DNA from 2 places in the Neisseria sp. HMSC078H04 genome. Region 1 is predicted to be linked to the other one. Evidence: predicted binding sites of a transcription regulator. Region 1 holds the regulator's gene; the other holds the start of a gene.

Evidence for each region. Region 1 encodes sigma-54, which starts transcription at its own class of promoters, with help from an activator protein. Its sites were predicted from a motif close to CTGGCACGCTTCATGCTT; they were not measured.
Region 2: the regulator sigma-54 is predicted to act here: its motif matches at 8,334-8,351, upstream of HMPREF2560_RS00810 (pilin).

Annotation. Positions count from the first base shown of each region.
Region 1 is NZ_KV835825.1:378,535-394,761, reverse strand. It holds gene HMPREF2560_RS03825 (sigma-54-dependent transcriptional regulator) at 1-691, opposite strand, end outside; gene HMPREF2560_RS03820 (two-component system sensor histidine kinase NtrB) at 684-2,270, opposite strand; gene parC (DNA topoisomerase IV subunit A) at 2,340-4,643, opposite strand; gene HMPREF2560_RS03810 (MFS transporter) at 4,851-6,173, opposite strand; gene HMPREF2560_RS03805 (LacI family DNA-binding transcriptional regulator) at 6,371-7,414, opposite strand; gene pgi (glucose-6-phosphate isomerase) at 7,672-9,312, shown strand; gene ftnA (non-heme ferritin) at 9,484-9,981, opposite strand; gene ftnA (non-heme ferritin) at 9,998-10,483, opposite strand; gene HMPREF2560_RS11390 (hypothetical protein) at 11,395-11,568, shown strand; gene HMPREF2560_RS03775 (AmpG family muropeptide MFS transporter) at 11,826-13,115, shown strand; gene raiA (ribosome hibernation-promoting factor, HPF/YfiA family) at 13,177-13,491, opposite strand; gene rpoN (RNA polymerase factor sigma-54) at 13,541-14,896, opposite strand; gene lptB (LPS export ABC transporter ATP-binding protein) at 15,062-15,796, opposite strand; gene lptA (lipopolysaccharide transport periplasmic protein LptA) at 15,867-16,227, opposite strand, start outside.
Region 2 is NZ_KV835822.1:121,640-137,866, forward strand. It holds gene ccoO (cytochrome-c oxidase, cbb3-type subunit II) at 1-366, opposite strand, end outside; gene ccoN (cytochrome-c oxidase, cbb3-type subunit I) at 391-1,824, opposite strand; gene HMPREF2560_RS00790 (M61 family metallopeptidase) at 2,157-3,908, shown strand; gene HMPREF2560_RS00795 (TIGR01244 family sulfur transferase) at 3,987-4,427, shown strand; gene HMPREF2560_RS00800 (helix-turn-helix domain-containing protein) at 4,850-5,146, shown strand; gene glnD ([protein-PII] uridylyltransferase) at 5,166-7,724, shown strand; gene HMPREF2560_RS00810 (pilin) at 8,516-8,944, shown strand; gene HMPREF2560_RS00815 (pilin) at 9,032-9,505, shown strand; gene HMPREF2560_RS00820 (Lrp/AsnC family transcriptional regulator) at 9,910-10,392, shown strand; gene HMPREF2560_RS00825 (DUF1415 domain-containing protein) at 10,510-11,106, shown strand; gene HMPREF2560_RS00830 (YbaN family protein) at 11,121-11,480, shown strand; gene HMPREF2560_RS00835 (sodium:proton antiporter) at 11,922-13,340, shown strand; gene HMPREF2560_RS00840 (Na(+)-translocating NADH-quinone reductase subunit A) at 13,678-15,021, shown strand; gene HMPREF2560_RS00845 (NADH:ubiquinone reductase (Na(+)-transporting) subunit B) at 15,024-16,227, shown strand, end outside.

The DNA.
Region 1 (16,227 bases):
TGCGGGCCAATCTGCGAATCAGGTGACGCACTTCAACCATTTGCGGCGAAGTACCCAACAGGCGCGGCATATCGTCCTCGCCTTCCAATATAGGTGCATCTTGTTGCAGAGCAGGATTGATGCTGCCGGCCGAAAAACGCTCTTTTAAGGAATTGAGCCCTTCCGGAACAGTCAAAGGCCGGTTAAATTCGCTCTGTACGCTCTTAGGAGGCGTAACGATAGGCTTGACCGGCTGAGGTTCGGGTTTATACAGGGCGGCAGAAACAGGCGCAGGCTGCGATTTGACTTTTTCAGACGGCGTGGGTTCGACAGTATTATCGGAAACCGATACTGCCGATTTAACCAATGAACGCAACTGCGACAGCGTAATCGGTTTTTGCAGATAATCAAACGCCCCTGCTTTCAAGGCTTCAACGGCTTGGTCGGCATTGCCGAAAGCCGTAATCACGGCGACGGGCGTGTCGAGCATCAACTCGTCGATGTATTGGACAACCTCGAGGCCTGAGCCATCGGGCATACGCATATCGGTCAACACCAGCGAATAATCGTTGTTGTCTAGCCTGTCTTTGGCTTCTTCAACACCAGCCGCAGTATCGACGCGCAGACCCATTTTCATCAGGGTCATTTCCATCAGGTCGCGGATGTCTGCCTCGTCATCGACAACCAAAACCGGCTCTTGCAATTTATTCATCCTGCGCTTGCTCCTTCGGTAAAATCAGTTCAAACCCGTTCATTTCAGGGTGATAATGCAGCTGCCCCATATTGGCGTGTGCCAACTCGCGTGCGACGTAAAGCCCCAAACCGGTGCCTTGTTTTTCGGTGGTGTAAAACGGCTCGAACAAATGATTTCGTACATCGGGCGGCACGCCTTTGCCGTTGTCCGCCACGACGATGGAAATATGCATCCTGCCGCTAGAGCGGATAAGGACGGTAATGGCGTTTTCGTCCTGACGGCTGTGTCGCCACGCATTGTTGCACAAGTTCCACATCACTTGCTGCAAATGCATGGGGTCAACCAATACGGTCAGGTTGTTGCCGTCCATATTCATGCGCAAACAGCCGATGGCATCGGGATTATTCAAGGTAAATTCCTGCTTGAACTCCAACCAAAATTTCATCAGATTAATCGGCTGGCGGCTGATGTTGTCTCGTTTGTTAAGCAGGGATACGTCTTCCAACATCTTGTCGATGCGTTGGATATTGCTGTCGATGATGTTGTAGAGCTTGGCCTTGAGCGGATCTGCCTCATCGCCTTCCTGCAACAAATCGCTGGCATGACGGATGGCGGACATCGGATTACGGATTTCGTGGGCAAGGTTGGCAGTCAACTGTCCGAGCGAAGTCAGCTTGGTGGACATGGCCTCCGCAGCCACTTCACGCAATGAGCGGACGTACAACATCAGCAGCTCGGTTTGCTCCTGAATCAGCGGAACGGCACGGACGTGCATGGCGTGTTGAAAAATATGGATATCGGTTTCAAAAGGTTTGTCGGGTTGACGCTGCCAGCGTGCGACCAGTTCGCCGAACACGATTTCCTGCTGATCGATAATCAGGCTGGGAAAATAGATTTTTGCCTGTTTGTTAAACAGCCACACGCGCTGGGTCGCATCAATCACCACCACCGCTTCCTGTACGCGGTTCAAAACCAAATGGTTCAAGCCGCTGATACGGCGATAGGCCAGTTGATGACGGCTGGCGGACTCTGTGGCCTGCTCCAAATAACGGGCGGCAAACGATGTCAGCATCGCCACCAGATAGCCTGCACCGATCAGCATCGAAGAATTCACCATTGATTTCGCGTCCCAATTAAACGAATCGAAACGCATACTGCCATCTAAAAACAGGTTCAAAATAAACAACATTGCCGTATAACCTGCGTACAACATGGGGTAATGGCCATAACTGAGCAGACACGACGTGGCGACAAACGGCAAAACCAAAATCCCGAAACCGGAAGCCGTACCGCCGGAGATATACACCAAAACCATGATCATGGTGATGTCGACCACGGCGCTGGCATTGGGCAAGTCCAAGGATTGCCACTGCCAGCCCGGGCGGAGCACGGAGAGCATAATCAGGAAGAAATACAACGTTATCCAGATATAAAACTCAACGTCCGGCAACGAAACGCCAATCAGGTTGCCACCTGTGTAGCTGCCGAAAGCGTGCAAAACCAAAAGCGGTAAGACGATGGCTATTCGGGCAATGTTGATTACACCGGGAATCCGCTCCCTCAGATTACCCAGTTCTTGAAGATTGGCTCTGTTCATAAGTGAACCTTTTTTATTATCATGCAATGTCGTATAAATTTAATTTATTTAGATATATTTGTTCTTGTTTCAGGACAAACTTTTCAGACGGCCTGAGATTTCCAATACTTTGCCTTTTTTACCGCGTTTGCCGTCAATATCGGCAATACGCAGTTTTTCCTGATGTTCTGCACCGCGTCGGCCGACCGATACAACGGTAAACTCAGGAGAGGTTGTTACCATAATGTGTTCCAAAGATGCGCCATCGGCCAACGACATCAGCTGCAAACCGCGGCCTTTAGGCATGACTTTGAGCTCGCCGATGGAAAACGCCAAGAGGCGGTGGTCGCTGCTGGCCAGTACGACTTTGCAGTCGGGATTGATCAGCGAGGAAGCATAGACGGCAACCGGCGGCAGGACGGTTTCGCCACTGTCCACGGTCATGACCACTTTACCCGCTTTCACGCGTCCGATCATATCGGCCAACTTGGTAATGAAGCCGTAGCCGCCGCTGCCTGAAAGCAAGTAATACTGTTCGGGCTGACCGGTGAGCATGGCGACAGGTTTCGCGCCGTTTTGCAGCTCGATTAATGATGAAACCGGCACGCCGTCGCCGCGTCCGCCGGGGATTTCAGCGGCATCAAGCGTGTAGGTTCTGCCCAGTGAATCCAGGATGACGACGGGTAAAACAGTGCGGCCTTCGAGGGTTTGTTTGAGGCGGTCACCTTCTTTGAACGCGGTTTGGCTCAAATCGAGGTTGTGTCCGGCACGGCTGCGTATCCAGCCTTTTTCCGACAGAATCAGCGTGATCGGCTCATCGGCGGTGGTCTGCGTCAGCACAGCACGTCCGGCTTCTTCCACCAGCGTGCGGCGTGCATCGCCAAACTGCTTCATGTCCGCCTGCATCTCTTTGATAATCAACTTGCGTTTTTCGTTTTCGTCGCCCAACAGGATATTCAGACGGCCTTGTTCTTCGCGCAATTCGTTCAATTCTTTTTCGAGTTTGAACCCTTCCAAACGCGCCAACTGACGCAGGCGGATTTCCAAAATGTCTTCTGCTTGGATTTCGGTCAGCCCGAACGCCGCCATCAAATCGGCTTTCGGGTCGTCTGATTCGCGGATGACTTTAATCACTTCGTCAATGTGCAGAAAGACTTTCAGACGGCCTTCAAGGATGTGCAGCCGTTTTTCCACTTGGTTCAAACGGAATTTCAGACGACGTGTTACGGTCACGACGCGGAAATCCAGCCATTCCTGCAAAATCGTTTTCAGGTTTTTCTGCGCGGGGCGGTTGTCCAGCCCCATCATCACCAAGTTCATGGACACATTGCCTTCCAGCGAAGTCTGAGCCATCAGCGTATTAATGAAGGTATCGGTATCGATGCGGCTGGATTTCGGTTCAAATACAAGGCGCACAGGATGTTCGCCGTCTGACTCGTCGCGCACGCGGTCGATTAAATCCAGCATCAGCTTTTTGGTGTTGAGCTGGTCTTGGTTGAGCTGCTTTTTGCCCGCTTTCGGTTTCGGGTTGGTTTGTTCTTCGATTTCGGCAAGGATTTTGGCGGAGTTGGCGTTCGGCGGCAGCTCGGTCACAATCACGCGCCACTGTCCACGCGCCAATTTCTCGATTTCATAACGCGCACGCACGCGCACGCTGCCCTTGCCGGTTTCGTAAATCCGACGCAATTCGTCCGCCGGAGTGATGATTTGACCTCCGCCGGCAAAATCGGGCGCAGGAATGTATTGCATCAGGTCGGCGGTTTCCAGCGTCGGTTTCTTCAACAGTGCAATAGCCGCCTGCGTGACTTCGTTTAAATTGTGCGATGGGATTTCGGTCGCCATGCCTACCGCGATGCCCGACGCGCCGTTGAGTAATACCATAGGCAAGCGGGCGGGAAGGTGCAGCGGCTCGTCAAACGCGCCGTCGTAGTTCGGCACAAAATCCACCGTCCCCTGATTGATTTCGGACAACAGCAATTCCGCAATCGGCGTCAGCCGCGCTTCGGTGTAACGCATCGCCGCCGCCCCGTCGCCGTCGCGCGAACCGAAGTTGCCGATGCCGTCGATTAAGGGATAGCGCAAGGTAAAATCCTGCGCCATGCGAACCATCGCCTCATATGCAGAACTGTCGCCGTGCGGGTGGTATTTACCCAAAATCTCGCCGACCACGCGCGCCGATTTCACCGGCTTCGCGCCCGCCGTCAAACCCATATCGCGCATGGCAAACAAAATACGTCGTTGTACAGGCTTTTGGCCGTCTGAAACTTCAGGCAGCGCGCGGCCTTTGACCACGCTCATGGCGTATTCGAGATAGGCGCGTTCGGCGTACTGACCTAACAGCAGGTAGTCTTCACCGACAGGAGATGGGCTTGAAGCGGAAATGTGTTCTGTCATCAGGATGGTAAAACGAAATAAATTAAAGAAGGATATTGTAAAGCAAAATCGGTAGTCATAGCCAATTTGAGTGATGAACGGTAGTGCAGCAACAATAAGGCTTATCGAATCAGATCAGCAAATGGAATCCATTTCGACAAAAAAGGCCGTCTGAAACCATTTCATGTTTCAGACGGCCTTTTCATTTTGGTTTTAAATCAAACTTTATTATTCTGCAGTAGCCGGTTTGGCCGCAGTTTTAATGGTTAAGGTCAACACGGCGGCGATAGCGAGGAAAACACCGGCAAAAGTCATCGCGTTGGCAGGGTTTGAACCTAAGAAGGTTTTGTACACCCAGCCGAAAGATACGGTTTCAATCAGCATTGGAATCACAATCATCATGTTCACAATACCCATGTACACGCCGTAACGTTCTTTCGGAATAGAACCGACCACAATCATAAACGGCACGCCCATCATACTTGCCCAGCCGACACCGAAACCAATCATCGGCGCAAACATCAGATATTTGTTGCCGATGTGCGGAATGGTGAGCAAGGCCAGTGCGGCAAGGGTCACGGCGAAGGCGTGAACATATTTGGCGGCATATTTGCGCGCCATCCACATCAGGCCGAAGGCGGAGATAAAGGTTACAACATTGTAGCAAGCGTTTACAAGGCCGGTCCATGCAACCGCTTGACTATACGCTTCGGTATTTTCAACAGTCGAATTCCAAACGGATTGGACGATACTGTGGGAAATATATTGCCAATAGATGAAGAGTGCGTACCATTGGAAGAGATACACCAAAGCCAGTTGCCACAGGGCAGTCGGCATTTCGCGCACGGCAACGACAATATCTTTAACAGCATGGGCTGGACCGCTCGGCTGGGCTTTAATGGCCGCCATTTCTTCAGGGCTGGGCTCGCGTTCGGCCGTTGATAAAACGGTAACCAAAACCGAACCGATAGAGCAGACCGCACCAATATAAAACGAACCGAATACCCAATACGGAATGCCCGCTTCGGAAGTTTGTTGCAACCAGCCGATTTGTTGGAAGATATAGAGGGAAACGTTGGCCAGGGTAATGCCCAAGCCGGTAAACACAGACTGCATCAAGAAACCGGTGGATTGCTGGTGTTCAGGAACGGTATCGGCAATAAAGGCACGGAAAGGTTCCATTGCCGTGTTGTTGCTGATGTCCAAGAGCCACAGCAGCAATACGGCCACCCACAAGGCGGTAACGTGCGGATAAATAAAGAGGCAGAGGCTGCAACCGATGGCGCCGATCAAGAAATACGGACGGCGGCGGCCCAATCCCGGCACCCAAGTGCGGTCACTCATCGCACCAATCATCGGCTGCACCAGCAAACCGGTAATCGGACCTGCCATATTCAAAATCGGCAACTGGCTCGGGTCGGCATGAAGAAAGCTGAAAATCGGGTTAATCGCAGTTTGCTGCAACCCGAAGCTATATTGAATACCGAAGAAACCGAAGTTCATCAGCATAATCTGGCGAAGTGTCATCGCCACTTGTGGGGAGATTTTCATAGGAAGGCTACTCCTGGGTAATAAACTATGGAAACAACAAACTCCAATTTCAGCGGTATGACGCTTTTATTATATTTGGGCTGCCCTTTTTACTGAGGCAACTCCGTTTTCAGACGGCCTTTATTTTGACCGTTTACATGAATCTTATTTTGATGTGTGTTTGTGTTGTTTAAAGCTTATTTTCAGGCCGTCTGAAACTATTTATTAATCACAGACTGACGCCAGATGGTTTCCCCAACAACCTTGACGGGCTGAGCCGTACCGGCCGGATGTTCGATGTATTGAAACAGCAAATCCGCCGCTATCGCACCCATACGCAGATACGGCAGTTCGGTACTGGTCAACGGCGGAAACAGCGTCTCCGCAATCGCGCTGTGGTTATCATAGCCAGCAACCGAAACTTGCTCGGGAACCCGCACGCCGCGCGTCCTCAAAATCCCGTACACGCGTACTGCCATTTCATCGTTGCCGCAGCAAATTACCGTCGGCGGAAGCGGCAAAGACAGCAGCTTCAAAATAGCCGAAATCAAAGACCCGCTATCATTGCTGAAGTCAGGATAACCAGTTTGCACCAAATCAGGATCGAAGACAATATCCGCATCAGCCAAAGCACGGCGGTATCCAGCCAATCTCAATCTTGTCGCTTCCACGCCCGGCTGCAAAGTCACATAAGCAATCCGCTTGTGCCCGCTTTGGATAATTCGGCGCACCAAGCCATACTGCCCTGCTTCGTCGTCCGGCAAAACCGACGGTGTACCTGCCAAATCAAAACAGTTGACCAACACCATCGGGCAACGACTGGGCACTTCCGGCAGCAATACTTCCTGATGGAAACCTGCCACATATAAAATCCCCTCGGCACGATGCTCCATAAAGGTACGGATCAGCGGCTCCATCTGACCGGGCTGCCCCGGCTTATTATCGATGTCGGCAATCATCAAAATCTTGCCTTGTGCGCGAATCCGCTGCTGAATGCCCTTAATCAAGAACATATCCGGTATGCCGTGTCCGCCCGTATTCTCGCCTGTCCGCGAAATGGCGCCGGTAATCAGACCGACCAATCCGGAACGGTGTGACCGCATAATCCGTGCCGCAGAAGATGGGATATAGCCCAAAGCAGCAATCGCTGTTTCTACTTTGGAACGGGTTTTATCACTGACCGGCGCATCGCCGTTAATCACCCGGCTGACCGTCTTAGGAGATACCCCAGCATAAGCAGCGACATCATAAATTGTAGCCATCTTACGGACCCGCCCCGACAAGATTTCAATAATGTTACATAGGATAACACAGCAGACATCGGTGTCATACCCCCTTTTTTACAGAAACTTGATGATAATCAACCGTTTCTATTGCATTTCGCATACATTTCTTAAACAAAACCGCCCACGCCATCTCCCAAAATCTGTTCAAATTTGTTAAACTACAAGCCACTACAAAAAAGCAGGAAATACCTATCTATTCTGCTTATTTTACCGTTACATACTAAGGAAACGAGATGTCCGCATACTCAGACGCATGGCAAGCCTTGGAAGCCCATCATGCCGATACTCAACACGTTACCCTGCGCGAACGCTTCGCCGCAGATGCCGAACGTTTCAATAATATGCACGAAATTCTGCACGGTTTGTTATTTGATTACAGCAAAAACCGCCTAGATGAAAACACCCTTGACTTATTGTGCCAACTGGCCGAAGCAGCCGATTTGCCACAATATATACAGGCCATGAGCAGCGGTAAAAAAATCAACACCAGCGAACACCGCGCCGTTCTCCACACTGCTCTGCGCCTGCCTGCCAATGCCAAACCTGTTTACGTCGACGGCGAAAACATCGTGTCCAAAGTTCATCACGAACTCAACCGCACCCTCGAATTCGCACGCCAACTCCTAGACGGCACCCACGCAGGCATTACCGGCAAACCGATTACCGATTTGGTTCACATCGGTATCGGCGGCTCCGATTTAGGCCCGCGCATGGCCACACAGGCGCTGCAACCCTATTGGCAAAACATCCGCGTCCACTTTGTCAGCAACTCCGATGATGCCGACCTGACCCAAACCCTTCTCGGCCTCAATCCCGAGACCACCGTATTCAGCATTGCCAGCAAATCGTTCCGCACACCGGAAACCCTGCTCAATGCCTATGCGGCGCGCACCTGGTACCGCGATGCAGGTTTGCCTGATTCCGGCATCTACCGCCACTTCTGCGCCATTTCCGCCGATGTGGCCGCAGCCCAAAACTTCGGTATCTCCCCCGACAAAGTCTTCGCCATGTCCGACTGGGTCGGCGGCCGCTATTCCGTCTGGTCACCCATCGGCCTGCCGCTGATGGTTGCCGTCGGCGAAAAAGCATTCCGCAAAATGCTGGCCGGCGCACACGCGATGGATACCCATTTCTTCGAAACGCCATTCCGCCACAACATTCCCGTCCTGATGGCGCTCATCAACGTTTGGTACAACAACTTCCAACATTCAGACGGCCAAACCGTTGTCCCATACAGCCACAACATGCGCCTCTTTACCCCGTGGCTCAACCAGCTCGATATGGAAAGCCTCGGCAAACAGCGTACTTCAGACGGCCAACCCGTTTCCTGCACCACCGGCGGCATTGTCTTTGGTGATGAAGGCGTCAACTGCCAACATGCCTACTTCCAGCTTCTACACCAAGGCACGCGTCTGATTCCCGTCGACTTTATCGTCCCCATGACCACAATCTACGGCAACCACCGCCAACACCGCTTTACCGTTGCCAACGCCTTTGCCCAAGCCGAAGCGCTGATGAAAGGCAAGACCTTAGACGAAGTGCAAATCGAATTGGCCGCCCTGCCCCAAGACGAACGCGACCGCCTTGCACCGCAAAAAGAATTCCCCGGCAACCGTCCGAGCAACAGCCTGCTCATCGACAGCCTGACGCCTTTCAACCTCGGCATGCTGATGGCTGCTTACGAACATCGTACTTTCGTTCAAGGCGTGATTTGGCGTATCAACCCCTTCGACCAATGGGGCGTGGAATACGGTAAAGAGCTGGCCAAAACCATCGAACCCGAACTCGAACGCGGCACGCCTGCACACGACAGCTCCACCAACGGTCTGATCGCCTTCTACCGCAACTGCAACGCAAGATCGAAGGCCGTCTGAAAATAAAATGCCCGTAAGACAAGCATATCTGCCTGTCTTACGGGCATTTCAAAACCTAATCGGCGGTAAGAATGAACCGTTAAAGCACCGCACTTTTAGACAAAAGTAGCTAGATTTTGATATAAAAAAAGGCTAAATCGATAATGACTTAGCCTTTTTCATCAGACTTGATTAGTTGTTTGTTGTTAATGCGCCTAAATCTTTATCAACTAAGAACAAACCTTTACCATCTTCACCAAGAAGATTTAATTTATCCAAAATTCCACTGAATAATTTTTCTTCTTCATGTTGTTCAGCCACATACCATTGTAAGAAGTTAAAGGCAGAGTAGTCTTTCTCTTCAAAAGTTCTACCAACTAATTCATTGATTTTAGAGGTAATTAACTTTTCATGTTCATAAGTTAATTCAAGTACTTGTTTCAATGATGAAAATTGATGAGGTGGTTCATCAATTTGTGTGATGATAGCCAATGCGCCGGTCTCATTTAAATAAGTGAAGAGTTTACGCATATGCTGCATTTCCTCAGCCGCATGCTCTGATAAAAATTTTGCAGCTCCTTCGAAACCTTGTTGTTCGCACCAGGCGCTCATTTGTAAATATAAGTTAGAAGAATAAAACTCTAAATTCATTTGATCATTTAATAGTTTAATCACGCTATTTGATAACATTTTATTTCTCCTATTCTTATAAAGTTTTTAATTCACGATCAATGTAGTAGAGCGCTGTACCACTTTCACCAAGAAGTTTGAATTTATCAACAATACTGTTAAATAATTTTTCTTCTTCATGCTGTTCAGCTACATACCATTGTAAGAAGTTAAAAGTAGAGTAATCCTTTTCTGCAAAAGTACTCTCAACTAACTCATTAATTTTAGATGTCACTAGTTTTTCGTGTTCAAGTGTTGTTTCAAAAACTTCTTTTAATGAAGCGTAATCGTGTTTAGGGGCGTCAATTTTACCTAACAAAGGCATTCCACTGGTTTCGCTCACATAAGTAAACAACTTTTGCATATGTTCCAATTCTTCATCGGCATGACGAAGTAAAAATGCTGCAGCGCCTTCATAACCATGTTTATGGCACCATGCACTCATTTGCAAATAGACATTTGATGAATACAACTCGAGATTAATTTGTTCGTTTAATTTTGCTGTAATTGACTTACTTAGCATAACTAACTCCTTTTCTTAATGCGGTTAATAGATGTATCACAATACAAAATTTGTATTTGCGGATGAATTTTACTCATTTTATTGAGAATAGTCAATTTTATTTTATCAATTTTTATTGTAACCCATTAATTTAAAAGGATTTTATAAATAAATCATTCTCATTTGGTTCCATTTAATGAAATGAGTTATCAATATCGCCTTTGCCTAAATTCTCTAGAGAAATGATGAGGTGTTGGAAGGAGAATCGTAGATTTCCAAAGTTTTTTGCTCTCACTTATCAACTCCAAAATACTGGATAAATAGAAAACATGAAAATTCAATGTTTTTTATAGAATTACGCATCAAAGCGATATAGTTTCAAAGTAGGTTATCCTTAATATTTGAATGTGACAATTACCATTTATTATTTAACATAATATACATATTGTTGAAAAATCTACTGGTTAACTTCAATCAGGGAAAGCATGAAGAAGTTAGGAAGTTGGTTGGAAAGTTGATTAGGGTAGATTTTATTCAAATGAAAGACTAGGCTATGAAATCAAAATTTGTGTATAAGTTACTGGTAATTTCAAAGTACCTGTACATTTTAATTTGTATATCAATACCAATCGTTTTTATTTATGAAAGCTACCAAGGAGATAATGTTGATTTTATGATTTATATTCATGCTTTTATTATTTTTTCCATATTGGGTGTATTGACTCAATATTCTACATCTAATTTTTTTGAAAAGGAAAAATAACATGATTGAACTATCCATTGAGGATCTGGAACTAATTTATGGAGGAGGCTTAGGAGAGAGAATCCTTCAAGGAGGAGCAAATGGTGCATAAATAGGAGGATCAATTGGTGCAGGTATTGGTCTGGGTGTCGGTATAGCTTTTGGCAGTATTCCTGCCGGACCAGCTATTATGGTCGGTGGCACAATTGGTGCTGCTGTTGGTGCTGCAACTGGTATGGGTGTTGCAGCATATGAGTATTACCAAGAAACTCAGCCTAAAGGGACAGTAACGGTCGGTCCGATTTCTGCTTTTGCTGTGGACAAATCAGGAAACGGCTACACTGACGGCACAAATTACCACTGATATTTCTCATCGTTCAAACGATCTCTAGGGGTCGTCTGAAACTTTCTTAACTTCAATTTTATAAATACACCCAAGCAACCCTTCTTCCGTCCTGAAGTCTCCGTTGCCCGCCAAACCAGTTGTTCCAACAAAAGGCCGTCTGAAACTTAATTTGTCAAAGTTTCAGACGGCCTTTATTCAATAAAGATAGCAGAAGCTCATTCGCCATATTCCCCATCTTTGCTACAATATCCCTTTTCTTTTTTATTGATTCCACTATGACAACCGCACCCCAACCCAGCACTTGGCGCAAGATTTTTTCGCGCAAAATGCTGATTTGTATCTTTACAGGCTTCACTTCGGGGTTGCCGCTTTATTTTCTGATCAACCTGATTCCGGCATGGTTGCGCAGCGAACATGTCGATTTGAAAACCATCGGCCTGATGGCACTTATCGGGCTGCCTTTCACTTGGAAATTTATCTGGTCTCCCGTCATTGATTTGGTCAGATTACCTTTTTTAGGACGGCGACGCGGTTGGATGCTGGTTACGCAAATTGGTTTGCTGCTGACCTTGCTCATTTACGCCTTCCTAAATCCTGCTCAGCATTTATATGTAATTATGGGCTTATCGTTGGTGGTCGCCTTTTTCTCTGCCAGCCAAGATATTGTATTGGATGCATTTCGCCGCGAAATTTTGTCAGATGAAGAATTAGGCTTGGGCAACTCTATCCACGTCAATGCCTACCGTATCGCTGCTTTGGTACCCGGCTCGCTCAGCTTGATCTTGGCCGACTTGATGCCTTGGCACAACGTATTCATCATTACTGCACTATTTATGCTGCCCGGTCTGCTGATGACCCTGTTTTTAGCCAAAGAGTCTGACATTCCACCATCTGTGTCGCGTACATTTGCCCAAACAGTCTCTGACCCTTTCAGTGAGTTCTTCTCCCGCAAAGGAATCAAACAGGCCATATTGGTATTGCTGTTTATCTTTCTCTACAAACTGGGCGACAGCATGGCCACTTCTTTGGCTACACCGTTTTATCTGGACATGGGCTTCAGCAAAACCGACATCGGCCTCATTGCCAAAAATGCCGGTTTATGGCCTGCTGTCATTGCCGGTATTGTAGGCGGTATTTGGATGATAAAGCTCGGCATCAATAGAGCTTTGTGGATTTTCGGCGTGGCGCAATGGGTTACTATTCTAGGCTTCGCCTGGTTGGCAAATTTTGGCAAGTTTGAAACCATCACACTGACAGAACAAATGATGCTTGCAGCTGTAATTGGTGCAGAAGCAGCGGGCGTAGGTCTGGGTACAGCAGCATTTGTTGCCTATATGGCTCGTGAAACCAATCCTGCATTTACAGCCACACAATTAGCCCTCTTTACCAGTCTGTCAGCCGTTCCACGTACATTTATCAATGCTTCGGCAGGTTATCTGATTGAAGCGATGGGTTACTTTAATTTCTACTGGCTATGTTTTGCTTTGGGCATACCGGGCATGTTGCTGCTGTTTAAAGTAGCACCATGGAATGGCGAAAAAGTGAATACCCGTTTGCAAGGCTAAATCTCCTTAACAAACAAAAGGCCGTCTGAATAGTTCAGACGGCCTTTATCATACAAAAACTTTATTCGGCAGCAGGTTTGACAGTGCTGCGGACATCGCCGCTTTTTTCTTTATGTTTCAAAACAGCGCGGTCGAGTTTGTCCATCAAAACATCAATCGCGGCATACATATCCTGTTCAATCGCTTCAACGTGCAAATCTTTGCCTGCCAAATGCGCATCAGCTTCGGCTTTTTGATTGACTTTTTCCACCGAGAGCGTAATGGTCACGGAGATGATGTTGTCAGCGTGGCGATTGATTCGTGCCAACTTATCGGAAACATAGTTTTTGATGGCTTCGGTAACATCAAAATTCAGACCGGTGATTTTCAGATTCATGATACAGCTCCTTCGGTTGATTAGTCCGTCAAAACGGATCGGAATATATCTACTCGGTAAATTTTCGTTTGTGTGCCGGTGGTATGCCTAATGATTCTCTATATTTTGCAACTGTACGTCTGGCGATTTCAATGCCGCGTTGTTTTAATAATTTGACGAGGGTCTCGTCCGAATAAGGTTTGCTACTGTCTTCACTTTCAATCAGCTGGCTCAATACGGCTTTGATTGCGCCTTGGCTGAACCCTTCGCCGTCATCGTCGGCATTCACTGCCTGTGTGAAGAAATAGCGTAACGCAAACAGGCCGCGCGGGCAAGACAAATATTTCTGATTGGCGGCGCGCGAGATGGTACTTTCCGCCAAACCCAATTCGGCGGCGGCATCTTTCATCAGCATGGGCGACAGGCCGATTTCGCCGAAGACGAAAAAATCTTCCTGATTTTTGACAATATACTCGGCAAGGCGGAGGACTGTGCTTTTGCGCAGTTCCAAAGAATCAATGCGCTGTTTGGCTTCGCTGATTTTTTCCTTCCACTCCGGCGCACCCTCTTCCGCCGATTTCATCAGGTCACAATATTCCTGATTGAGCTGCAGCTTCGGCCAAGCCGCTTCGTTGCTGATGACTTCCCAGCCGTCCTTGCCCTCTCTCACCCAAACGTCAGGCTGGATATAAGGCGTAGGGGTGGCAGAAGCGAAGCCGTAAGCCGGATAAGGATTCAAGCCGGCAATCATATCGAGCGCGGCTTCTATGGTTTCACTGTCGGCCTGAGGATAGAGTTTGCGGAAACGCAGAACGTTTTGTTTGCGGTTTTTGCCCAAATCTTGAAGCGAACTTTGCACCAAATGCGCGGCCATTTGTCTGGCCGGAGAAGCCGGCAAACGCATCAGCTGCAGCATGAGCGACTCGGTCAAATCGGCCGCCGCCACGCCGGGCGGGTCAAAGGTTTGCAATACGTCCAGCGCATTTTGCAGGGCTTCTTCGTCCAGCATCCATTCCAACGGCGTGTGGTCGATGATTTCTTCAAGGCTGTCGGTGAGGTAGCCTTGTTCGTCCAAAAAATCAATCAAGACATGAACATAGGCCGCTTCCACTTGCGAGAGCGGATGCTCGCACACTTGGGCATGCAGATAGTGTTTGAAATCCTCTTCTTCGGCGATGTTGCTCCAAATATCTTCGGCATCGTCGCCGCCCAACTGCTGACCGGCACGCGGCATGGTGACGGCACGGTTGAGCCCGCTGTCGGCAAACTCATCGGTTTCCGGACGCTCAAGCAGAGGATTGTCCGACAACCAGTCTTCCACTTCGCGCTCAAGCTCAAGACCCGACATCTGCAAGATGCGCAGAGACTGCTGCAGCCGCTGGTTGAGCTGCTGGGTCTGTTTGAGTTTAAGGACGAGTGAAGACATAGTGTTTGATTCGAAATGTATGGATAGTTTTTCAGACGGCTTGTATCTGACGGGCCGTCTGAAAGATTAGGTTATCAGTATTATATTTGTATTTGTAGTGATTATTCCAATATTTATAGCCGCCCTCAATCAAAATGAGGGCTTCATATACCGTCAAATATACATTCAATATTTGAAATTTTCACCCAAGTAAACCGAACGGACTCGTTCATTGTTGACCAAATCATCCGGCTTGCCTGAAGCCAATACCGTACCGTCGCTGATGATGTAGGCGCGGTCGCAGATGCTGAGGGTTTCGCGCACGTTGTGGTCGGTAATCAATACGCCGATACCGCGTGATTTGAGGAACTCGATGATTTTCTGAATATCGATGACGGCAATCGGGTCAACGCCGGCAAAAGGTTCGTCCAACAAAATGAAACGCGGCTGCATGGCCAACACGCGCGCGATTTCGACACGGCGGCGTTCGCCACCGGATAAAGACGGCGCGGGGTTGTTGCGCAGGCGTTCGATGTTCAAATCGGCCAACAGTTTTTCCAGTTCGGCATCGATGCGGCTTTTGTCCTTCATGCTGATTTCCAAAATGGCGCGGATATTTTGTTCCACGGTCATTTTGCGGAAAATCGAGGCTTCCTGCGGCAGATAGCCGACGCCGAGGCGGGCGCGTTCGTGAATGGGCAGGTGGCGCAACTCTTGTCCGTCCAGCATCACGCTGCCTGCATCGGCGGCAATCAGGCCGACAATCATGTAAAAGCTGGTGGTCTTACCTGCGCCGTTGGGGCCAAGCAGGCCGATGACTTCGCCACTTTCGATTTCAAGGGAGAAGCTTTTGACGACTTGGCGTTTTTTGAAACTTTTTTGCAGGTCTTGAACCACAAGACGGCTGTTGTTTGCGCTCATATTCTGTTGACTTTCGATATTGACCTCAGGCCGTCTGAACCTTTTTCAGACGGCCTTTTTGTGTGTTTTCTTATTTGTTTTTCTGCGTGCTGGACGGCTGGATGACCACACTGACGCGGCCGGATTTCGCGGCGGATTTCACACCGGATTTAGCGCTGCCGTTGATGGTGTAAACCTCGGTTTTGGTGTTGTACGTGATGACCGCACCTTCGGCCACATCGCCGCCGCGCTGTACTTTGGCATTGCCGGACAGGGTAACGAGGTTGGCTGCGGAAGAATACGTCACGGTATTGGCTTGGCCGTTGACCACGCCTTTGCCGCCGTCCAACTCTTGGCTGAATTTGACGGGCGAGCCGGTGGCTTTCATCAACTGCTCGCTTTTGTCGTTGCGCGAAACGGTTACGCTGCCGGCACGGATATTGAGCGTGCCT
Region 2 (16,227 bases), on a different contig from region 1:
GCGGTGCCATTCATCGGAATAACGGCCGCCAACACGAGCCAAATCCGGACCGGTACGTTTAGAACCCCATTGGAACGGATGGTCATAAACAGACTCACCGGCAACAGAGTAATGACCGTAACGTTCAGTTTCTGCACGGAATGGACGAATCATTTGAGAGTGGCAGTTGTAGCAGCCTTCGCGCACATAAATATCGCGACCGGCCACTTGCAGGGCGTTATATGGTTTCACGCCGGGTGCAGGTTCGGTAACTGCCTTGGTGAAGAACAGCGGAACAGCCTCAATCAGAAGGCCGACGCTGACTACAAGCAGGGTGAATACAATCAGTACACCGACTTTTTCTTCAGCTAATTGTTGTAATTTCATTTTGGTAGCCTATCTTTCTTGTCATTAGTGGTGTTGAGTTTGAGAAACCGCAGGAATCTCAGCATCAACTGCTTTACCACTGATAGCAGTACGGTAAACGTTATATGCCATGATGCACATACCGCTCAGGTACAGAAGACCGCCGGTGAAACGAATCATGTAGTAAGGCATGGTACGTTTTACGGATTCAACGAAGGAATAAGTCAGCGTGCCGTCGTCATTCAAAGAACCCCACATCAGACCTTGCATTACGCCGGCAATCCACATTGCAGCGATATACAGAACCACGCCGATGGTCGCGATCCAGAAATGCGCCTCAACCAATTTGGTGCTGTACATTTCATTTTTGCCGAACAAGCGGGGAATCATATAGTAAACGGAGCCGATGGTTACAAAGCCCACCCAGCCCAATGCGCCGGCGTGAACGTGTGCAACAGTCCAGTCGGTGTAGTGGCTCAGAGCGTTAACGGTTTTGATAGACATCATCGGGCCTTCGAAGGTAGACATACCGTAGAAAGACAGAGAAACGATCAAGAATTTCAAAATCGGGTCGGTACGCAGTTTGTCCCATGCGCCGGACAGAGTCATGATACCGTTGATCATACCGCCCCAAGAAGGCGCAAACAGGATCAAAGACAATACCATACCCAAAGATTGAGTCCAGTCAGGCAATGCGGTGTAGTGCAAGTGGTGAGAACCAGCCCACATATAAGTGAAAATCAAAGCCCAGAAGTGGACAACGGACAAGCGGTAAGAGTAAATCGGACGGCCTGCTTGTTTAGGTACGAAATAGTACATCATACCCAAGAAGCCGGCTGTCAGGAAAAAGCCCACCGCATTGTGGCCGTACCACCATTGAACCATCGCATCAATCGCACCTGCGTAAACCGGATAAGATTTCATCAAACCGGCAGGGATGCTGATATTATTGACGATGTGCAACAGCGCAACGGCCAAAATAAAGCCGCCGTAGAACCAGTTGGCAACGTAAATATGTTTGATTTTACGTTTGGCAATCGTACCGAAGAATACGATGGCGTAGGCAACCCACACCAGCGTAATCAAAATGTCGATAGGCCATTCCAACTCGGCGTATTCTTTACCTTGGGTGTAACCCATAGGCAAGCTGATGGCCGCAGCCACGATAACAGCCTGCCAACCCCAGAAGGTAAATGCAGGCAACCAACCACCAAACAGACGGGTATTACATGTACGTTGAACAACGTAGTATGATGTACCGATCAACCCGCAACCGCCGAATGCAAAAATAACCGCATTGGTGTGCAGAGGACGCAGGCGGCCGAAGTGGAACCAAGGTCCGATATTGGATAAATCGAGGGCCGGAGCAAAAAGCTGGGCAGCGACGATAACGCCAACCAACATGCCCACAATACCCCAAACTACAGTCATGATGGCGAACTGGCGCACCACTTTGTAGTTATAAGTTTGTGTGTCCATGGAAGTCTCCATAAATTATGGGTATAAAAAATTTTTATCTCACCCCAACCCCTGCATTTACGAAAAGCGCAATACGGCCAAGGCTCAAATTTTTCTAAATTTAACATAGACACCACAACATGCCAAGCAAAATTACATTCCACATTGCATAAAATATTTAGCAAGACATAAATTCATTTCTTTTATAATCAATAAATTATTTAAACATATCCCATAAATCGGACATAGTATTTTTTCAAGCCCCCTTTTTCATACAGTTTTATTGATATAGATTAAGCCCACCCCTTAAACCCCTTTATTCTTAATAAACTTTAGCAAATTAACCAATAGCCATGATTAATTACAAAATTACCCCCAATTTCCTGTCTCATGAATGGCACATCACCTTATCATTCGCTCAAACCAATGATTCTGAAACAGAAATCAGCCTGCCGAACTGGGTTCCCGGCAGCTATCTCATCCGTGACTTTGCCCGCCATATCACGCACATCAGCGCGCGCTGCAACGGCAAAGCCCAGCCGCTGACACAAACCAGCAAAAACCATTGGCAAACCCCTGCTCTCAGTGGAGAGTGGGAAATTTACTACACTGTTTACGCATTCGACTTATCAGTTCGCGGCTCGTTCCTCAGTACCGAGCGCGGCTTTTTCGACGGCGCATGCCTATTCTTAAAAGTACACGGACAAGAGGAACAACCGCACCAAGTCGAATTTCCTACCCTGCCACATACATGGCAGATAGCCACAACCCTGCCACAAATTTCGGCAACCCCTTTTCAGACGGCCTCATATGCCGAGCTTATCGACCACCCTGTTGAAACAGGCATCATCGAATTCCTCGACTTTGAAGCACAAGGTATTCCCCATCGTATTGCATTAAGCGGTATCTACCCCGATTTTGACCGCGCCCGCTTCCTCGCCGATATTCAAAAAATCTGCGAAACCGAGTTGGCGATGTTCCCCTCCCCTGCCCCGTTTTCCGAATACCTTTTCCTACTACATCTGGGCGACAACCTCTACGGCGGACTGGAACACATCAGCAGCACCGCCCTACTCGCCGACCGCCACAGCCTGCCATCTTACGATATGGGCGAAGCCGACAAAGCCTATACCGAATTACTCGGCCTCTTCTCCCATGAATACTTCCACGCATGGAATGTTAAATCCATCAAACCGGCCGTCTTCGCACCTTACAATCTCGACCAAGAAAACTACACCGAGCAACTTTGGGCATTTGAAGGCATTACGTCCTACTACGACGACCTCTTTCTTGCTAGAAGCAAAACCATCAGCCCCGAAGCCTACCTTACCCTGCTTGCACAAGGCATTACACGCGTACAGCAGACACAAGGCCGTCTGAAACAAACACTTGCCCAATCCAGTTTCAGCGCATGGGACAAGTTCTACAAACAAGACGAAAACAGCCCTAACGCCATCGTCAGCTATTATCAAAAAGGCGCACTGGCCGCACTTTGCCTCGACCTTATCAGCCGTGAAAAAAGCCAAGGCAAATACAACCTCGACAGCGTGATGCAGCAACACTATCGCGACTGGTGCAACACCCATCAAGGCATACCCGAAAAACACTGGCAAATCCGCTGTCAAGAAATAACCGGTTTAGATTTAGAAACCTTCTTTCAGACGGCCTTATACAGCACCGATGATCTTCCGCTCGCAGAATGTCTGCAAAGCGTAGGTGTCAAACTCGACTTTATCCCCCTACCTCGTCAACACGGTGGAGCATTTGCAAGCGAACCCCAATCGGTTGCCCCAGCCAACGATTTGGGCGCACGTTTCAAACAAAACAGCGACTATGCCGTCCTGACTCATGTATTCAATGGCGGCAGCGCAGAAAATGCCGGACTCTGCCCGCAAGACAAAATCATCGCCTTGGGCGGCTACGCCTGCAACGACCTTGCAGCGCAGTGGAGCAAACTGCCTATCGGCACGCGCACCACCATCCATTTCTTCCGCCAAGGCTTGTTGCGCGAGACCAGCATCACAGTCCAAGCAGCAGAAGCCAATACCGCCCTGCTGCACATTACCGATCGCCAAAAACTCGAAAACTGGTTGTACAATCATTAAATAAAACTTCAGACGGCCTGCTACTTCACAGGCCGTCTGAAATCAACATACCCATTCAATATAAAGAAAGGAAAAACTATGCCCATCCGCAAGCTGACCGACTCCCTCTATATCGCCCCCCAACTGACCGAAGCCGATGTTCAAGAAGCCGTACGCCTCGGCATCCAAACCGTCATCTGCAACCGCCCGGACGGCGAAGAAGAAAACCAACCGGCTTTTGCCGAAGTGCAAAACTGGTTTAAAGAGGCCGGCATCAACCAATTCTCACACCAGCCCGTTGTCGCGCCTCAAATCAACGCAGCCGATGTTGCAGCCTTTCAAAATCTGTTGCAACAATCTCCAACTCCTATTCTTGCCTTCTGTCGTACCGGCACACGTTGCTCCCTGCTTTGGGGTTATCATCAAGTGCAACACGGCGCATCCGTAGCCGAAGTGGTTGCCGCAGCCGAACAGGCAGGCGTTAACCTCAGCAACTTTGAAGCTCGCCTGCAAGAAGCCAAAGATAAAGGTTTGGCTTAATACCTAATTTATATAGTAACTAGTAGCCCTTAAGGCCATCAGGCCGTCTGAAACCGATTATTCAGACGGCCTGATGGCCTTAGCTTATTTATAATTTATTTCCACTATCTTGGAGATATATTTTCTAAATTAAAACAGAATTGACCTGTGTCAATACCCCAATCCTATTTTCATTTATAATGCCTTTCAATGATTCAGGGCCATGCCCGAATCTTCCAGTTTCCTCGATAAGAGCCAGCTCTCTTATTAAATGATTTTTCTTTCCTCTTGATGTGTGTGTGTTTGGGTGTGGCTGAGTGCCACCCCCTTTTTTTATACCTACCCTCTTGAAGGCCGTCTGAAACTTTCAGACGGCCTTTCCTTTCCCCTAGCAAAAATAGTATAAAATCCCCTTATCGTTCAAACCACAAACCCAAAACACCATGGTCAACAAACTCACTCCCCCTCCCAGTCTGCCCGATCCGCAAGACCTCCGCGCCGTTATCGCCTACAACATGCGCCTCTACCGCGTCAATCACGGCTGGTCGCAAGAAGAACTCGCACGCCAATGCGGACTCGACCGCACCTACGTCTCCGCCGTCGAGCGCAAACGCTGGAACATCGCCCTTTCCAACATCGAAAAAATCGCATCCGCACTCAAAATCGCCCCTTACAAACTCCTCCTTCCACCGCAAGAAATGCTCCGCCAAATGACCGAGCCTGCCGATACCCAAGCCTAATTCACAGCCAGACACCATCATGACCGCCGCCCAACAAGCCATCCAAACCTACCGGCAGCAAAAAGCCGCAGCAGAAGCCGCCTACCGCCAAAACAACCGCCCTACCGCTTACTTCCGCGACCATATCGCCGCTGCCGAAACCCTACTGCAAACCCTCTGGCAAATCCACTTTCCCGACAGCAACGACATCAGTCTGATTGCCATCGGCGGCTTCGGGCGTTGCGAACTCTATCCCCATTCAGACTGGGATTTAGCGATTGTTTCCACCACACCATTTTCAGACGGCCTGCAACAACAAACCACCCAATTTATCCAAACCCTTTGGGACGCACGCCTCAATCCCGCCATCAAAAGCGGCAGCATAGAAGAAATCCTCCAAAGCACCCAAAACGACATTACCGGCGAAACCGCCTTTCTTGAAGCACGCCATCTCCAAGGCAATCCCAACCTTACCGCCCAACTTCTAAACAAACTCAACACACGCCGCAACACAGCCGCCTTTATCGAAGCCAAACTCCTCGAAATGGAGCAACGCCACACCAAATCCCAAGGCACAGGCGCACAACTCGAACCCAACATCAAAACCTGCCCCGGCGGCCTGCGCGACATCCACACCCTGATTTGGACAGCCAAAGCACAAGGCATAGACAGCAACCCCACCGCCCTCGTTACCGCCGGCGTCCTCACACGCACCGAAGCCGGCATGCTGGCCCATGGCTACCGTCGTCTCGCCAACATCCGCATTCACCTCCACCTTACCGCCGACCGCCCCGAAGACAGGCTGCTTTTCGACTACCAGTCCCAAGTTGCCGAAAGCTTAGGCTATACCCAACCCGACATTCGCGGCAGAAGCGAAGCCCTGATGCACACCTTCTACCGTGCCACCAAATCCATCAAACAACTCAACGGCATCCTCATTCCGGTTCTCAAAAACCATCAAACCTCCAGCCGTCCCCAACATATCCACCCCATCGACAGCCACTACAAACGCATCGGCCACCAAATCGCCGCCAACGACCTTGCCCTATTTGAACAAAATCCCGAACACATCTTCACCATTATTCAAACCATGCAGGAGCAAAACATCACCACCATCGAGCCGCAAACCCTGCGCGCATGGTGGGCGGCCACACGAAAAATCAACACCCGTTTTACCCAAAATCCAGAAAACCGCCGCCGCTTTATCCAATTCTTCAAACACGGCACCGGCCTTACCCAAACCCTCCGTTTTCTCAACCTCTACGGCGTACTCGGCCGCTATCTCCCCGCATGGGAAAAAATCACCGGCCTGCTCCAACACGACCTCTTCCATATTTACCCCGTGGACGACCACATTCTGACCGTCGTCCGAAATATGCGCCGTCTCGCCATCGAAACCCATAGCCACGAAATGCCCGAGGCCAGCGCCATCATGCAAGCCTACCCACGACCACATGTCCTCTACACCGCCGCCCTGCTGCACGACATCGCCAAAGGCCGTGGCGGCGATCACGCCAAAGAAGGCATCAAAGACGCACAACAATTCGCCGCCAACCACTACTACACCGAAGAAGAAAGCCACCTCCTCGCATGGCTGGTTGAAAACCACCTGCTCATGTCCACCGTTGCCCAAAAAGAAGACATCCAAGATCCGCACGTCCTCCAAGCCTTCTGCCGCCGTATTCCCACACGCGAATACCTCGACGCACTCTACCTGCTTACCATTGCCGACATCCGCGGCACCAACCCCAAACTTTGGAACACATGGCGCGCCAGTCTGCTCCAAACCCTCTACCACAGCACCGCCGCCGTTTTAAACAGCAAACACCACGACCCCGAACGCCTCCCCAACCGACGCGAACAAGCCTCGACCGATCAGCTCACGCGCGCGGCCGTTCCCCTCAAAAACCAACAAAAACTCCGCCGCATCCTCGGCAGCGCATACTACGTCCGCCATCAAACACGGGAAATCCTCTGGCACACCGCAAACCTCGCCTACGACACCCAAAGTCCGGCCGTCCGCAGCCGCATCCTTCCCCAAAGCAACAGCCTTCAAGTCATGGTGTTCATGCCCAATGGCGACCGCCTCTTCGCACGCCTCTGCCGCATCTTCAGCAGCCACCGCTTCGACATCCAAGCCGCCCGTGCCTTCATTACCGAGCACGACTACATCCTCGACACCTTTATCCTACAACTTCCCGACAATCTCCCGCCCGAAGAATATCCCGACCGCCAAAGCGCACTCGAAGCCGAACTCAACAGCTTCATCCACGGCAATACCACCGTCCAAAAACAAAGCGGCCGCCCACACATCAGCCGCCGCATCCGCCACATTCCCATCCCGCCTACCGTAATCATCACCCCCGAAGAAGATTATCCCGGCTGGCACACCATAGACATCACCGCCGTCAACCGACCCCACCTCCTCGCCGACATCGCCGAGACCTTCTTTGCACACAACATCAGCCTGCGCTACGCCAAAATCACCACCCTGGATCAGCGCATTGAGGATAGCTTCATCACCTATAGCCCATCTCTACAAGACCCGCAAACCCAAAACACCCTAAAACAAGCATTAATCGAAGTCCTGACCCCATAAAGGCCGTCTGAACATCTTAAAAATACAGGGTGAGCATTTTTTGCTCACCCTAATCGCATTCAATATATAAACATCCTGAATATACCCTTCTAAAACACTCAAGAAATCCAAAGCCTTAAAATTCGAAACCAAAACTTCCTTCTGACATAAAACTACATTCTAAAATCATAACCCAAATGAATATAATTCTGATAATAAATTTTCATTCACCTATTACACCAAACCCTCGTAAAAAATCCTTCCTTCCAAATCTTTTCCTCATCCATATTCAAACAAAATACGTATACAAAATAAAACCCATAAAAAACAAAAAAATAAAATCACAAAATATTAAACCTACCGATTAATCCATAAAGATACCGCCTATCTAAATCAATTAACATATTATTGAACAAGTTTAATTTCTGACAAAAAACGTCACACACCCAAACTTATCTCCCTTCCCTGTCACAAAAAACACAAAACTGACAAAAAACGTCAACCACCAAAATTCCCTAAAATCCTGAAACTTTCAAACAAAACCTCATAAAACTTAAAAATTAAAAAATAAACCCAATAAAAACAATAAACAAAAAATAAAAAATAAATTTTTTAACCAGTTTTCCACACTTGGCACACCGACTGCTTGAAACAACACGTCCGATAAGGCCCAAGCCTCAAAGCAGCAAGCCCGACGGAAGCTGTATATTCCTTCTTACTTTATGGTTTACTCATAATACATAGTGCCAAGCACATTACGGACTTTTTACTTAAACATAATTATTCACACTTTCAAACTGGAGTTTTAAACAATGAAAGCAATCCAAAAAGGTTTTACCCTGATCGAATTGATGATCGTCATCGCCATCTTGGGCATTCTGGCCGTAATCGCTCTGCCTGCATACCAAGACTACACCATCCGCGCCAAAGTATCTGAAGGTCTGAGCTTAGCTGAACCAGCAAAACTGGCTGTAGCAGAAACTTCTGCTGCTTTGGGTGGTTTAGATAAAATTACTACGACTAATACTGGTTATAGCCTTCCTAAACCTACTAATTACGTTCAAAGTATCACTATCGCAGCAAAAACAGGTGTAATTACAGTAACTACTCGTAATACTGGTGCTAGTAAACAACCTATCTTTACTCTGACTCCTAAACAAGAAAATCCTGAGTCTCCTATTACTTGGACTTGTAAATTCAAGAATAGTGATGCTAAACACGTTCCCGCTAACTGCCGCTAATATTGGTATTGCAGTCTAAAATATAAGCAAATCCCATAACGCGGTTATGGGATTTGCTTTATAAAAATAAGAAAACGATACGCTCAAATGAATACCCCATTTCAAGCCCAAAAAGGTTTTACCCTGATTGAGCTGATGATAGTTATCGCCATCCTCGGTATTCTGGTTGTTGTCGCCATACCCACTTACCAAAACTATATCGGTAGGGCGCAAGCCTCCGAAGCGCTATACCTTGCCGATAACCTAAAAACCGAAATCAGCATTGCCTCAGCGGTAAATAATCGCCTGCCCAATGCAGAGGATGTCAGCAAACAAGGCGCAATCGGCGTTACCGCTCAACGCATCGGCGGCACATACATCCAAAACGGTGGCGTAACTGTAGAAGCAGATACAGGCAAAATCAGCATTCCTTTCGATAAAGGTCAAAACAAAGGCAAAGTCCTTACCCTGACCCCATATCGAATTAACAATGATTCGACTTGGTTGTTTAACTGGCAATGCGGCGGAACACTGGATCCGATGATGGTTCCCGCCATGTGCCGAGACAACTCAAACGGATAACGACCAAGCATATACCTTAAGAAAAACACAAAAATACATTGCGAAGAAAACACCCCAAACAAAGCCAAATACAAACGTGGAAAACGAATCAAAGCAAAAGAACAAAACTCTCCAAAACAAGGTCATTAAGAGCCTGAATCATCACATTACGAAAATAAATGCCGTCTGAAATTCATTTTCAGACGGCCTCTTTATATCCAATCCTAATATGGCATAAAACTTTAATCTTGATTAGTTTCAGACGGCCTTCATCTTTTCACCACGACATAAAACAAATTCGCAACACTCCTTATAAGACAATTTGTCGCCTATCTGAACTCAATATATAATTTAACCATACAAGTCTTTATTTTTAAGCATTTTTCATTTTCAAAACATACATTGTCTACATTGGGAGAACCATCATGCCTCATCTAAACTTGGATAAAACGGATTTAAAGATTCTGCAGGTTTTGCAGGAAAATGGGCGGTTGAGCAATGTTGAGCTTTCTGAAAAAGTGGCGCTCTCCCCTTCTCCCTGCCTGCGCCGTCTCAAACAGCTTGAAGATGCTGGCATTATTCAAAAATACGCCGCCCAGCTTTCTCCCGTATCTTTGGGCTTGGGTTTGCAGGCTTTTATCCGTGTATCGATTAGCAAGGCAAAAGATGCGCGTGAGGATTTTTCCGAATCTGTCCGCGCTTGGCCTGAAGTATTGAGCTGCTTTGCGTTAACGGGTGAAACCGACTATCTGCTCCATGCCTTTTTTACCGATATGAACGCGTTTTCCCATTTTGTTTTGGACACGCTGCTTTCGCACCACGGAGTGCAAGATGCGCAATCGAGTTTTGTGTTGAAAGAAATTAAAAACACGACCGCTCTGCCTTTGGTTCATTTGGTTCAGGATTGATGATTTGAAACCGATAAAGGCCGTCTGTTGTTCAGACGGCCTTTTAAATTCCAATGGTTTGCTTTCACGTCCATACACTTGTATACTTTTTAAGAATAATTCACATAAGCTTTTACTATGACTGACACCGCCCATCTTGATACCAATACTGTTTCAGAACATACCAAACAATGGCTGGAAAAAGCCGTTATTGGACTGAATCTCTGCCCGTTTGCCAAAGCGCCGCACGTTAAAAACCTGGTTCGCATCGTTGTCAGCAAAGCCCGTCATTTGGACGGTTTTCTTGAAGACTTGGATCGTGAATTGCAGCTTCTGGGCAATACTTCCGCTTCGGAATTGGAAACCACTTTACTGGTTCATCCGACACTGTTCCCTGATTTTGAAACCTTCAACCAAATGCTGGAAATTGCCGACGATGCGGTTGTAGAAAACGAATTGGAAGGCATTGTCCAAATTGCGCCGTTCCATCCCGATTTTCAATTTGAAGGCACAGAAGCCGACGACATCAGCAACTACACCAACCGCTCGCCCTACCCGACCTTGCATCTGATTCGTGAAGACAGTATTGCTAAAGCGGCTGAAGCATTTCCCGACGCCTCGGCAATTTTTGACCGCAATATCGCGCTGCTGGAAAAAATGGGGCACGATGGCTGGGATAAGTTGGACATTCCACGTTGTCCATTTCCACATCACAAGCCGTCTGAAAACAAATAATTGGTGACGGGAATATGGTTCGCTATTTGTTGATTTTTTGCGGCGCATTGTCGCTCGTCTTGGGCATTATCGGCATTTTCCTGCCATTACTGCCAACTACGCCTTTCATTTTATTGACCGCCGCCTGCTGGGCAAAAGCTTCGCCGCGCTTCCACAATTGGCTGTATCATCACCGCCATTTCGGCCCGATCATACAAAATTGGGAAAATAACGGCGCAGTGCCGCGCAAGGCAAAGTTCTTCGCTATCGGCATGATGGCCCTTTCTTGCCTGTTTATGTTTTGGCAATTTCCAGAACGCTGGTGGATTGGTGTCATATCGTCAATTTGTTGCAGCTGCGTGGCTGTGTGGATGTGGCTGCGGCCGGAAGCATAAATAAAGCAGGTGGGCATTTTCACTCACCTGTTTTTTGTTTTCACACCTAACTTATCCATTAAAACAATCAGTAAGAACCAAAACACCCTATTCGACCCTCATTTTTCAGACGGCCTCCATTTATTCAATTAAATGTAAATTTTAGCTAAAATTAATTCAAAGTATTTTTTCGATAGTATTATTTCCGAGATTTCAAACTCCTGTTTCAAAACCATTTTTTTACTACCTCCAACTACTCTACTCATTTTGATTCCTTTATTTGTATCAACATTTCTTTTGATTCCAACACCCTAAACCGTCCCTTAACACTTGCTTTGCGTTATACTTTCCCCTGACACAACCGCGCAGTTCGTCTGGATATTTTCAGACGGCCTGAATATTTCACCGCCGTGTTTTCTCAATGAAGTTCCTCACGGCGCAACAGAATAAAAAGGAAATACTATGCGCTCTCTCTCATTTTTACTACTTCTTGCCGCCTTTCCTGCTGCGGCATCCGATTTTGACGGCTCATCCGCAAGCCTGCTTTGGGGTCTGCCGTTTGCACTGATTCTCTTATCCATTGCACTCGGACCTCTGTTTTTCTCCCATATTTGGCACCACCACTTCGGCAAAATTACAGCGTTTTGGACGCTGCTGTTTTTAACGCCGTTTATCATCACCTTTGGTTTCGGAGCCGGCGTACATACCGTTGCCCATGCGTTGGTTGAAGAATATATCCCCTTTATCCTGCTGCTTTTAGCGCTCTATACCATTTCAGGCGGTATTTTTGTCAGCGGCGATTTGCACGGCTCGCCTAAATTGAATACAACCCTGTTGGCAGTCGGCACGGCTTTGTCTTCCATCATGGGGACAACAGGCGCGGCGATGTTGATGATTCGTCCGCTTTTGAAGGCCAACCATAAACGCCACTACCGCGTTCACATCGTGATTTTCTTCATTTTCTTGGTGGCGAATATCGGCGGCGGTCTGACTCCTTTAGGCGATCCTCCGCTGTTCTTAGGATTCCTGAAAGGCGTAGATTTCATGTGGACGGTCAAACACATGCTGCTGCCTGTATTGATCAGTTCTGTGATTTTGCTGGCCGTTTTCTACATCATCGACAGCCGACACTTCAACCGCGAACAAAGCGAACACCTTGCTCCCGCTCCTTCCGATAAAGAAGAAAAAGTCAAAATCTACGGCAAATGGAATTTCCTGTTGCTGGCCGGCGTAGTCGGCGCGGTTTTGCTGTCCGGTTTGTGGAAACCAAATCATCCGGGCTTTGAAATCTTGGGCAGCCATTACGCCTTGCAAAACCTGATGCGCGATGGCATTTTGCTGGCTTTGACCGCCGTATCTTGGATTATTACACCCAAACAGGTACGCGCAGGTAATGAATTCAACTTCGAGCCGATTGCCGAAGTGGGCAAACTGTTTTTGGGTATTTTCATTACCATTTCGCCTGTTTTGGCGATTTTGAAAGCCGGAGAAACAGGCGCATTGGCTTCCGTTGTTTCTTTGGTTCACGACGCGGCAGGCAATCCGATTAATGTGATGTATTTCTGGATGAGCGGCATTTTATCGGCATTCTTGGATAACGCGCCGACTTATTTGGTGTTCTTCAATATGGCCGGTGGCGATGCCCAAGCCTTGATGACAGGCCACCTATTCCATTCATTGCTGGCAGTATCCATGGGCTCTGTATTTATGGGCGCGCTCACTTATATCGGTAATGCGCCGAACTTCATGGTCAAAGCCATTGCCGAACAACGTGGCGTACCGATGCCTTCCTTCTTCGGCTACATGGCATGGTCGGTGATTGTATTGGTACCGCTGTTTGCCCTGCATACGATGATTTTCTTCGTTTGGCAGCTCTTTTAAACTTAGAGGCCGTCTGAAATTCAGACGGCCTTTTATTTTCAGCTATACCATCAAATATAGCGTTTAAATATCAATCAGTTAAAAATTATTTCCCTTAACACTCGATTACACATTCCTACTTTTTTCCCACTTTTCCCGTAAAAATAAGCGTAAAACTGACATAAAGCAGCCTATACCTGATAAAATCTGAAGCTTTGTTGTTTGCGTTTATTCGTTGTTTTTATAGCAAACCTCTGCTTTTTTCAGACGGCCCATCCTTTGTTTCAAAGCATTACATGCCGTCTGAAAAAACAATCCGACATCCGAATCTCAACCCACCAAAAAGTAACGCATCCTTATGATTAAGATAAAAAAAGGCTTAGACCTGCCTATCGCGGGCAGACCGGAGCAAGTCATTTATGACGGCCCGGCCATTACCGAAGTCGCGTTGCTTGGCGAAGAATATGTCGGCATGCGCCCCTCGATGAAAATCAAGGAAGGCGAAGCCGTCAAAAAAGGCCAAGTGCTGTTTGAAGACAAAAAGAATCCGGGCGTAGTATTTACTGCTCCGGCTTCAGGCAAAATCGCCGCGATTCACCGTGGTGAAAAGCGCGTACTTCAGTCAGTCGTAATTGCCGTTGAAGGCAACGACGAAATCGAGTTCGAACGCTACGCACCTGAAGCGCTGGCAAAATTGAGCAGCGAAGAAGTGCGCCGCAACCTGATCCAATCCGGTTTGTGGACTGCACTGCGTACCCGTCCGTTCAGCAAAATTCCTGCCGTCGATGCCGAGCCGTTCGCCATCTTCGTCAATGCGATGGACACCAACCCGCTGGCTGCCGATCCTACGGTCATCATCAAAGAAGCCGCCGAAGACTTCAAACGCGGCCTGTTTGTATTGAGCCGCCTGACCGAACGTAAAATCCATGTGTGTAAAGCAGCAGGCGCAGACGTGCCGTCTGAAAACGCTGCCAATATCGAAACACATGAATTTGGCGGTCCGCATCCTGCCGGTTTGAGTGGCACGCACATTCATTTCATCGAGCCGGTCGGTGCGAACAAAACTGTTTGGACCATCAATTATCAAGATGTGATTGCCATTGGCCGTTTGTTTGCAACAGGCCGTCTGAACACCGAACGCGTGATTGCCTTGGGTGGCTCTCAAGTCAACAAACCACGCCTCTTGCGTACCGTTTTGGGTGCGAAAGTATCGCAAATTACTGCGGGCGAATTGGTTGATGCAGACAACCGCGTGATTTCCGGCTCAGTATTAAACGGCGCGATCGCACAAGGCGCGCACGATTACCTCGGCCGCTACCACAATCAGATTTCCGTTATCGAAGAAGGCCGCAGCAAAGAGCTGTTCGGCTGGGTTGCGCCACAACCGGACAAATACTCCATCACGCGCACAACCCTCGGCCATTTCCTGAAAAACAAACTCTTCAAGTTCAACACAGCCGTCAACGGCGGCGACCGCGCCATGGTACCGATCGGCACTTACGAGCTCGTGATGCCCTTGGATATCCTGCCTACCCTGCTCTTGCGCGATTTAATCGTCGGCGATACCGACAGCGCTCAGGCATTGGGTTGCTTGGAATTGGACGAAGAAGACCTCGCTTTGTGCAGCTTCGTCTGCCCGGGTAAATACGAATACGGCCCGCTGTTGCGCAAGGTGCTGGAAACCATTGAGAAGGAAGGCTGATTATGGGCTTGAAACATTTTCTGGAAAAAATCGAACCGCACTTCCTGCCGGGTGGCAAACATGAAAAATGGTATGCCCTCTACGAAGCTGCGGCGACGATTTTCTATACATCCGGCGCGGTAACGCGCAAAGCGGCCCACGTCCGCGATGCGCTCGACTCCAAGCGCATGATGATTTTGGTGTGGCTGGCTTTGTTCCCTGCCATGTTCTACGGCATGTACAACGTCGGCGCGCAGGCATTCGGTGCGTTAACGCCTGATTTGCTGCAACAAAATATCGCCAACGACTGGCATTACGCCCTTGCCAACGCTTTGGGCATCAATATGTCGTCTGAAGCGGGCGTGTTGGGCAAAATGCTCTTCGGCGCGATTTTCTTCCTGCCGATTTACGCGACTGTATTTGTCGTGGGCGGCTTCTGGGAAGTTTTGTTCGCCACTGTACGCAAACATGAAATCAACGAAGGTTTCTTCGTGACTTCGATTCTGTTTGCTTTGATCGTTCCCCCTACCCTGCCTTTGTGGCAAGCGGCTTTGGGTATTTCTTTCGGCGTTGTGGTTGCGAAAGAAGTATTCGGCGGTACAGGTAAAAACTTCATGAACCCTGCTCTGGCAGGCCGTGCATTCCTGTTCTTCGCCTACCCTGCCAATATTACCGGCGATACCATTTGGACTGCGGTTGACGGCTATTCCGGTGCTACTGCTTTGGCGCAATGGGCGGCACACGGTGCAGACGGCCTGAAAAACGCTGTAACCGGTCAAAACATCTCTTGGATGGATGCGTTTATCGGTAACGTACCCGGCTCAATCGGCGAAGTATCCACTTTGGCGCTCTTAATCGGCGGCGCGTTTATCGTGTTCACCCGCATTGCCTCTTGGCGCATTATTGCCGGCGTGATGATCGGTATGATTGCGATGTCTTCACTGTTTAACTTCATCGGTTCGGACACCAACGCCATGTTCTCCATGCCTTGGTACTGGCACTTGGTGGTCGGCGGCTTCGCCATCGGTATGCTGTTTATGGCGACCGACCCTGTTTCCGCTTCCTTTACCAATGTCGGCAAATGGTGGTACGGCGCGCTTATCGGTGTGATGTGCGTGTTGATCCGCGTGGTCAACCCTGCTTACCCCGAAGGCATGATGTTGGCGATTCTGTTTGCCAACCTGTTTGCCCCGATTTTCGACTATTTCGTCGCACAAGCGAACATCA